Regions from separate parts of the Ignatzschineria sp. 22MB058224 genome, predicted to be linked through region 2. Evidence: riboswitches for the same ligand, from Rfam matches in the RefSeq annotation. Region 2 holds a riboswitch; the other holds the start of a gene.
The links. A riboswitch is a leader RNA that binds a small molecule or an ion and turns the genes downstream of it on or off. The one in region 2 is predicted to bind preQ1.

Region 1 (5,146 bases), 950 kb from region 2:
AATAATTCAACAGCAAGAAATGATTTGAATCTGATTTTTAAAAATCAAATAGTGGAATTACTAGTATAAAGGGAAAAAAGAAGGGACTACATATATTTTTAGTCCCTTTATTATAAGAATCAATATTTAGTACAAATTGATTAGTCTAAAATTTTCCCTTTTGTTTCAGGAATTAAGAAGATAAAGGCAAGTGCCGATAAGAGATAAACTCCTGAAATTAGTCCAAGAGCATAGCTAATGTCATGTTTCATAGCTAAAGTTCCGATGATAAAAGGTGCAAAACCAGCAACACCTCGACCAACATTAAAGATAATATTTTGCGCCGAAGAACGAGCTTCCGTTGGGTAATGTTCGGAAAGTAGAGCACCATAGCCACCCATCATCCCATTAACAAAGAATCCTAAAACCGCCCCTAAAAACATTAAAACGTAGTAATTTGATTGTTGGAAATAGATCCAAACAAAAGCTGCGCTCACTAAAAGAAAGAAAATATAGGTAGGACGACGACCGATTTTATCGGATGTTGCTCCAAATGTGAGTGTTCCAATAACCATCCCAATTGTTGTAATAATCGTCCAGAAAAATGTTCCTGAAAGGGTAAATTGATGCTCTTTAGCAAGCATTGTTGGCATCCAAACCATAATTCCGTGGAATCCAAAGTTTTGAACACTTGTTGCGATAATTAATCCGATAGTCGTAAGTGTTGTACGAGGATTTTTAAAGAGCGGTTTTATAGAAATTTTATTACGATTTTCACGTTTTACTTGTAACCAAATTTCGGGTTCTTGAAGGTTTCGGCGCGTCCACCAGACTAAAAGTGCTGGAAGAGCGCCAATGATAAACATGCCATGCCATCCAATGTAGGGTGAAAGTAATCCAACCAGAGCTGCTAAGACAATTCCTATTTGGAAACCGATTGCGACAATAGCAGTTGCGCGTGAACGTTTATTTGCAGGCCATGTTTCTGCCACTAATGTCATTCCAATCCCAAATTCTCCCCCTAATCCTAAGCCGGCAATAAAGCGAAAGATTGTGAACATCTCAGCGGATGTTGATATTGCTGCAAGTCCCGTAAAGAGTGAAAATAGGAGGATTGTCCAATTAAAAACACGAACCCGTCCATATTTATCTGCAAGCATCCCAAAAAATATGCCCCCAATGACTGTTCCGATTAAAGTAATTGTTTGAATCATCCCACCTTCGGCATCTGTTAAATCAAATTCTGCTTTTATAAGTATCAGCGCAAAAGCAAGAATCATAATATCAAGACCATCCATTGCATAACCTAATGTTGCTGCAAGAAGTGTCTTTTTATCTCCTTTTTCAATTGTAGAGGCGTGATTATTCACTGTCATCTGGAATCCTTTTATGAACATTATGGGGAAAATTGGGGGGTATTTAAACGCAAAATATTATAGCAAGGGGAATATTTTTGAGCATTTTTAATTCTCAATTGCTTATTTAAATAGAGATATAAAAAATGTGTTTCCTTAAAGTTTTAACTACAATATTGATTCGCAGTAATTGCTATCACTGTGGTTCGCAATCTCCCACAATAAAAAACTAAGGAAATTATTATGAGTTCAGATAAGAAAGCACAATTAGAAAACTTAACATTACTTGGTAATCAAGCGACAATTTATCCAACTGATTATTCACCAAACGTTCTTGAAACATTTAAAAATGGCCATCAAGAACGTGAGTATTTAGTGAATTTTCATTGCCCTGAGTTTACAACACTCTGCCCAATGACGAATCAACCAGACTTTGCCAAAATATATATCTCTTATGTTCCAACGATAGAGATGGTGGAGAGTAAGTCATTAAAGCTCTATCTTTTTAGTTTCCGAAATCACGGTTCATTCCACGAAGATTGCGTTAACATCATTATGAATGATCTTATTAAATTAATGGATCCGCTCTATATTGAAGTTCGTGGTGAGTTTACCCCAAGAGGCGGAATTTCCATTCATCCATATGCCAATTATGGAAAAGTAGGAACTAAGTGGCAAGAGATCGCAACACAGCGATTGGCAAATTTTCAGTTTTAAATTTATTTGTGATATTAAAAAAACCGAGAACTCTTTCTCGGCTTTTGATGTTTTAATGAATTATTCCTTGATCGAAACATCAATTAATTTAAATTGTTTCACATGAAACAATCCGTTAGATGTTAATTTCAATTCCGGAATTACCGGCAATGTCATAAAGACAAGCGTCATTAGAGGATGGAATGTATTTGGTAGCGAAAAATGTTGTCGGGCTGTTTGAATAAGATGTTCAATAATTTCAGCCACTTTTTCTGCCGTTTGATTTGTCATTAAACCACCAATTGGTAATGGTAAATTCGCTAAGACTTCTCCTTTTTGAACAAGCGAAAAACCGCCGCCAATTTTCTCTATATCTTTTACTGCTGTAAGCATATCGGTATCGTTATCGCCAACAACGACAATATTGTGTGAGTCATGGGCAACCGAAACAGCAATAGCGCCATTTTTAAGTCCATAACCCGCTAATATTCCTAGGCCTATTTTTCCTGAAGCATGGTGACGTTCAATTACTGCGAGCTTATTGAGATTGAGAGAGCTATTTTTTTGCGGATCAAAATATCCTTTAGAATCTCGTATTACATCAATAATCAAATCTTTAGTCACAACACTCTTGGGAATAATTCCAATTGCATGGACTTTATCGGAAGAGAGCTTTAAAGCAAAGTTATCCACAGTAATAGGCGCAATATTAATGGTGTTAAGCACATCTTCTGAATGATATTCAGGAAGATCAATTAACATTTTTCCATTTCGAGCAACTTCATTTCCCTTGGTAAAAACATGTAACGGCATAAATTCTTTAAGGTTATTCACAATGAGTAGATCTGCATCTTTTCCCGGGGTAATTGCGCCTTTAGATTTAAGACCAAAACATTCTGCTCCGTTGAGCGTTGCCATTGTTACAGCAAGAAGCGGATCAACTCCATATTCAACCGCTAAACGAAGGCTTTTATTGATATGGCCAGTTTTGAGAATATCATCGGGTTCACGGTCATCCGTACAAAAGACACAACGTCGTGCATTAGCAGGTGTTACAGCAGGCAGAAGATTTAAAAGATCTTTACATGTAGATCCTTCTCTTAGCAAAATATATTGTCCCATTGCTAGTCGAGTGAGCATCCCTTCAGTATCGCTACATTCATGATCTGTCATAACACCAGAAGCAATATAGGCTGTGAGTTCTAGTCCTTTAACACCGGGGCTGTGACCATCAATAACACGCTGATGTTTTTTAGCCATCAGAAGTTTATTTATCATTTTATTTTCGTGATTAATAACACTAGGATAATCCATAACCTCCCCAAGTCCTAAAATTCCTTCATCAGTAAAAAGCGGTTCTAAATCCTCCGCTTCTAAAATTGCTCCAGCGGATTCAAATAGCGTAGCGGGAACACAAGATGGTAATTGAATTTTAATATTCAGTGGCAAATCTCGGCTTGCATCGAGCATATATTGAATACCTTTAACACCACACACATTTCCAATTTCATGAGGATCAGCAATAATCGTTGTGGTTCCAAAAGGAAGAATTGTTCTGGCAAATTGTGCCGGCGTAAGCGAAGAGGATTCTATATGCACATGACCGTCAATCAGCCCCGGCATAACAATTCCACCATTAGCATCTAATCTCTCTTTGGTCTCATATTCATGACCAACGCCAACAATTTTGCCATCGCCAATTGCGACGGGGCCATCCATTAATGTCTGATTATAAACATCAACAACTTTACAGTTAGTGATGAGAAGATCGACAGGAGTTCGACCGGCTGCCATATCGATAAGATTGTTTAATTCCGCTTTGGTCTGATGCATTGTGGTTCCTCAATCATACTTAGGATTCTATGGATACTTTCAATATAGATTTTACTCAATAGTAGTAGGCGTAAATATTGCTAACCGTTTACTATATTGTCAGATTTTTTATTGGAGGAAAAATCATTTCTACAAGAAATTAATCTCGAAAAATCGATTTTTTTTGGTCGATAAAAAAAGATTTCAATCACTATTGAAATCCTTTTAATACAATCTAATTTTTTACTTCTCGTCTTTTCCAGCTTCAATCTCTTTACCTAAGAAGTAAGAAATTGCTGTACGAATCACAACGATTCCGCCGAGAATTAACATATCATCAATTGATGGATTCATAATCGTTTCGATAATATCTGATGCGATCAAAATCTCTAAACTAAGAAGAATATAAGAACCAAGATAGATTTTTATGCCATTATTCTTATGTGCAATTGCAAACCGATCCTCTTTCGAAAACTCATTCTTAATAAAGCCTAAAGCTGCTTTAATAACGCCGATAAGGAGAACAAGAATTGAGAAAGCGTTAAGAATATCGACTAGAATCTCAACGCTCCATTCAATATAGTGAACAATCATTATTGTTTATTTACCCCAACGGCTTGGATCTTTATTCCATTCAGTAAGAGTAATGCGTTCTTCTTCATTAATGATATTTTTCTTAAGCGCCGTTTCAAGAAGTGCAGGGTAATTGCTTAATGTTGCATAGTGTAATCCTTCTTTAGCGAAGTTTTCTGCTGCAATTGGTAGATCATAGGAGAAAATTGCCGCAACGCCAATGACATTAGCTCCTGCTTCACGAAGTGCAGCCGCACAAGTTAATGAACTTCCGCCAGTAGAGATTAAATCCTCAACAATAACTACTTTTTGTCCTTCTTTAATAATCCCTTCAATCATATTGCCACGACCGTGCTTTTTAGGTGAACTGCGGACATAGACCATTGGTTTTTCAAGAACAGCACTGACCCATGATGCATGTGGAATACCCGCTGTTGCAGTACCCGCGATTACTTCAACTTCTGGAAAATTTTCTTGAATTAATTTGATAAGGTTTTTCGAGATAAATTTGCGAACTTCTGGATAACTGACGATCAACCGATTATCACAATAAATAGGTGATTTTAATCCTGAAGCCCATGTAAAAGGCTCTTTAGGAGAGAGTGAAACGGCATCAATCGAGAGAAGTGCTTCTGCTACATCATTTTTAATCATATTGTTCTTTCCCATTCTTCTTTAACAGTGTAATAAGCCTTAAGAGGATCTTTTGCTTGTGTAATTGAACGCCCTAC
Region 2 (5,146 bases):
CTCTGTCCTTGAGGATTATCAATATGTTTTTTATAAAATGCACCTTCTAGATACCGACAATAATGCGTTTCAAAATCTTGCAGACCAAGATAAAACTCGCGATTTAATAGCTTGCGGACTTCATCCATTCGCTCAAGATAATAAGCAACTGCTGGACCAAATGCTGGATCTAGCCATATCGTTTGGTCACCACGAATAGTTTTATTACCTTGTAAAGTCGCTTTATATCCAATTTTTGCATCGTTCAACTGATCAGGAATTGCTTCTTTAATCGCTTGGATCTCTTTTCGATCAAAAAAATCATCCCAGATGTAGTAGCCTTTAGTAGAAAGCGAAGATAAAAAATCTTGAGTTTGTTGTATCGACATTGTCATTGTGTTTTATCGTCCAAATTAGATGGAAAAAACGAATTGCAAAAAAACTAAATTCTTTTAGAAAGGCCTTTAAATTGATGATGTTTGAAACCTCCTTCAATATGGAATAAAGCGAGTTATCATAGACTTACATCCTATCTATATCGTATTTTTTTTCTCATCACAAGAAAAAACAAATAATCTCGTATAATGGGGTTGTTAAGGTACTGAATAGTGAGTTTAAAAAAAATGAATTTTGCAAAAATTAGACACATATTTAAGGCCGCTTTAGCCGTCAACAACAGAGCATTCCCATGGGAAAGGGCTATCGGTGCAGCTCTAACAATGTCACTACCAATTTTTTTAGGACTCTGGTTTGATCAACTAAAGTTAGGGCTACTTGCAGGATTAGGAGGCTTCACTTATCTCTACGCTTTCAGACTTCCTTATGCTCATCTTTCTAAAAGGTTACTCTTTGTTGGAACCGGCATCGTTCTTTGTGCATTTCTAGGTTCAATGGCTGCTCCTTATCCTACGGCTGTAATCGTTATACTTGGATTAATTGCGGCAGTAACAATATTTATATTCAATGCATTAAAGTTTATCGGTCCTTCTGCGATCTTTTTTGTTCTAATTTTTGCACTCACAGCAGATATGCCGCAAACAGATTTGATGGGAGCACTACTGCGCGCAAGTCTTGTATCGCTTGGAGCAATACTCTCTTGGTTAATCGCTATGAGTGGTTTTTTAATCAATCCTCATCGACCAGAATTACTGGCAACAAAGCGTTCATTGACACAGTTTATTCGCTTTATTAACGCAATCGGGACTGAACGTTTCCAGCATGAAAAATATCTTACAATGAGTTCTCTAAAAGAGACTATTGATACATTGATGGCTGGTGAACTTCCTTGGTCACCTTCTGAAACGTATCAACGTCTTTTGTATTTTACTCTAGAACTCAATGAACTCTTTCTCTATCTTATTGAAAATTACTCTGATGAAAATTCTCCCACTCAAATAGATTTAGCGCATTTTTTAACAGAAATTGAACAACAAATAAAAAAAAGATTAAAATCAAAAAAATGGCCTAATCCTCCCTCTTTAAATGATTCAAACCTAGAAAATTATACAAAGAACATCATCAAAACACTTCAACAACCCGTTGCTGAGTTCCCCAAAATCACCTTAGAACGAAAAGAATCCATTAAAGATCTTTTAATTAATGCTTTTGACCGTAATTCCCTCGTCTTTTTAACAGCAATTCGCTTTGGCGTCATTAGTGCATTCGCTACTTTTATCGCCCATAGTTTTGATTTCACTCGTTCTTATTGGATTCCCCTTTCTTGCGTCGCTGTTATGTCTGGTGCATCAATGATTGCAACATTTCATCGAGCATTACAACGCTCTCTCGGCACAATTTTGGGAATACTCATTGCGAGCTGTATTCTCTATTTCTCTCCTTCCGATTACATCATTGCTCTATTTATTCTTATTTTCACAGCACTTACAGAATTATTCATTGTTAAAAACTACGGATTAGCAGTAATTTTTATCACACCGAATGCACTACTCTTAGCAGAAACAATTACTGGCGGGGAGTTCTCATTTTTCCACTTTTCAAGCGCCCGCATGATTGATGTGTTTATTGGAAGCGCTATTGGTCTAATCGGAGTAATACTGATGGGCAAACGAACTGCATCTGTGAGAATTCCTCGCATTATAATGCGCACACTTCGTAATCAGTCACAGATGCTTTTATTACTATTTTCAACCCCAAAACCATCAACAGACATACAAATAAAATCTCGCATCATTAAAATGCGTACCAATATTAGTAATCTTACAGCACTATATAATGCAGCTATCGGAGAAATTCCTCAAAAAAGAGCACTTATCGAATATTATTGGCCTATCATCTATTCAATGGAAAAACTTGCCTTTCTCTTAGAACATGCAACAGAGGTGAAACCTAGACCCATATTAAATGATCAATCGCTTGCATCACTACTCTTTATTTTTGAAACACTTGCAAATTCTGCAAGATATTTTGACAAAGAAGAAATTAAAGCCGTAGCGGAAATTCCGGGATTTTCAACGATTACCAATGAGATCGAAACGCTTCAAAAAGCCTTTATTGTTACACCTGATGAGATAAAAAATTCTAAAACATAAATATAAAAACGCTTTCTCAAAATAGACAATACACCAATTATATTCACTTTTAAAAACAAATTAAGACAAAAATTTTTAATGAATTGATTAAAATAGTAAGTGAATAAATCCTATCTATTATTTTGTTAAACAGGAACATAAAATGAAAAAAGTAATTGCCGCAATTATGTTACTCACCACAAGCACCATCGCAATGGCAGCAGACGTTACAATAATCAAAACAGAAGATATTGAGAATGGTACAAAAAAAGCGATCAATGTAGAAATATATGCGCCAGATGCTAAAACTAAAACAGATCGCGAAGAAGTGATGAAAGAAGTTGCACATACATTTGAAACTAAAGGTTATGAATTTATCAATGTTATTTTAAGACCAACGGATAATTCAGAACACTCCAATCGGTTTGGATCTTTTGGTGTTGTGCAATATTCAGTGGATGGCTGTGATATAAATGGTCAACAATGTGATGAAAACGGATGGAATATAAAAGTCACCGACTATCAATTAACAGATAAAGATCTTAAAAATATTAATGATGCAATTAATGATATAAAATATTAACATAATTTTATATCATAAATAGCACAGCTTAAATCCCATTAATATTCTATATTTAATGGGATTTTTTATAATCTACTTTCGTAAATATCCATAATTAAGATAGAAGCTATCTTTCATTTACGCTACAATGCCGCTCCGTGGTTCGAAACCCTCCCACGCAAAAAAACTAAGGACACAATATGACTAAAAAAGCACTTGTCATCTTTTCAGGTGGACAAGACTCAACGATTTACTTACTGCAAGCAATCAAAATGTATGGTCAAGAAAATGTTGAAACTATTACTTTTCAATATGGACAAAGACATAATATTGAGCTCGATAAAGCTCGCAAAATTGTGCAACTGCTTCAAGTAAGACAGACAATACTTGATACCTCTGTTATTAACAATATCACCCATAGCGCTCTTACTGATTCAGATACTAAATTCGTTCAAAAAGATGGTGAAAACTACCCAAACAGCTGTGTAGAAGGCAGAAATGCTCTCTTTCTATTGCTTGCCGGTATTCATGCTAAAACACACAATATTAGCACGCTTATAATAGGTCTTAGTGAAGCTGATTCTAGCGGCTATCCTATCTGTCGAGATATTTTTATTAAATCAATAAATGTAACACTGAATCTTGCTATGAATTATACATTTAATAGCTCAACACCTTTGATGTATCTCTCTAAAGCTAAAACATGGGCACTTGCAGATCAATTAAGGAAATTAGAATTTATCGAAAAGTATACCCAGACTTGCTACGAAGGTATTGATTGTAGCTGTGGTGTTTGTCCTAGTTGCCAACTTCAAAATCGAGGAATAGCAACCTATTTAGCAAATCAATCGAATAAAGATGGAGAGCTATAAATGTACCAATTTACGCAAGAACAACGCCAAAGAGCACTTTATCAGCTCTCCTTTTTCCATATTTTAATAATTGCTTCAAGCAATTATTTAGTACAAATCCCCTTCACTATTTGGGGATTCCATACAACTTGGGGAGCATTTACCTTTCCATTTATCTTCCTCACTACTGATTTAACAATTCGCATTTTTGGTTCTTCCCTTGCTCGCAAAATTATTTTTATAGTGATGATTCCTGCACTTATTCTCTCTTACGTCATATCGGTCGTTTTTTTCAAAGGAGAATGGCTAGGACTCGAAGAACTTTCCTCGTTTAATCTATTTGTCGCACGTATTGCATTAGCAAGCTTTGCTGGCTATCTTGTGGGACAATTGATGGATATCACTGTTTTTAGCTATCTTCGAAAATATCATCGTTGGTGGGTCGCACCAAGTGCTGCGGCAATTGTTGGAAATCTGATTGATACGATTGTTTTCTTTTTTATCGCATTTTTCCAAAGTGATGATGATTTTATGGCACAAAATTGGCTTGAAATTGCATTTGTGGATTACTTCTTTAAATTGCTTATCTGTGCAATTTTCTTCCTACCACTATATGGCATATTGCTCAATTATATTTTGAAAAAGATGATTTCGTTTCAAAAACAACCAATGAGTTAATCAGGTTTTGAATTATTCTTGAAGCCCATCTTGCATACAAAAGTCCAAAGGTATAATTCTTTGGACTTCTCTTTTATCATGACATAATTGAAAAACGACTACCGCGCAACTTGTATACCACCAGTAACGCCATTAGGACTCCAAAGAATCTGCCATAGCTGAATACTACGGGCTCTGAAAGCACCGGCACATGCATTCAAATAATAGGTAAACATCCGTTTAAAACGTGGAGTATAGTTGCTTTCAAGCTTTGGCCATGCCTCTAAAAATCGATTATTCCAAGCCATCAATGTTCGATCATAATCAGCGCCAAAATTATGCCAATCCTCCATAACAAATTTTCCCTGACTCGCATTCGCAATTTTTTGAATTGAAGGTAGTTCACCATTTGGAAAAATATATTTTTCAATCCATGGATCAACATTATATTGATTATTACTCGAACCAATTGTGTGAAGCAAAAACAGGCCATCTTCTTTAATATTACGTCTTACAACGTCAAAATACTCCGAATAATTTTTAGGACCAACATGCTCAAACATTCCCAC

Region 1: it holds a riboswitch for preQ1, as region 2 does, so the genes downstream of both, queF (preQ(1) synthase) here and queC (7-cyano-7-deazaguanine synthase QueC) in region 2, are expected to answer to the same signal.

Annotation. Positions count from the first base shown of each region.
Region 1 is NZ_CP187366.1:1,853,191-1,858,336, forward strand. Features, by position in the region: gene ACPF7B_RS08085 (MFS transporter) at 141-1,355, opposite strand; PreQ1 riboswitch class I at 1,530-1,573, shown strand; gene queF (preQ(1) synthase) at 1,578-2,051, shown strand; gene ade (adenine deaminase) at 2,112-3,863, opposite strand; gene ACPF7B_RS08100 (DUF1622 domain-containing protein) at 4,086-4,436, opposite strand; gene pyrE (orotate phosphoribosyltransferase) at 4,443-5,069, opposite strand; gene pyrF (orotidine-5'-phosphate decarboxylase) at 5,066-5,146, opposite strand, start outside.
Region 2 is NZ_CP187366.1:904,880-910,025, forward strand. Features, by position in the region: gene ACPF7B_RS03760 (2OG-Fe(II) oxygenase) at 1-368, opposite strand, end outside; gene ACPF7B_RS03765 (FUSC family protein) at 588-2,528, shown strand; gene ACPF7B_RS03770 (DUF4875 domain-containing protein) at 2,671-3,090, shown strand; PreQ1 riboswitch class I at 3,222-3,266, shown strand; gene queC (7-cyano-7-deazaguanine synthase QueC) at 3,270-3,941, shown strand; gene ACPF7B_RS03780 (7-cyano-7-deazaguanine/7-aminomethyl-7-deazaguanine transporter) at 3,942-4,598, shown strand; gene cfa (cyclopropane fatty acyl phospholipid synthase) at 4,697-5,146, opposite strand, start outside.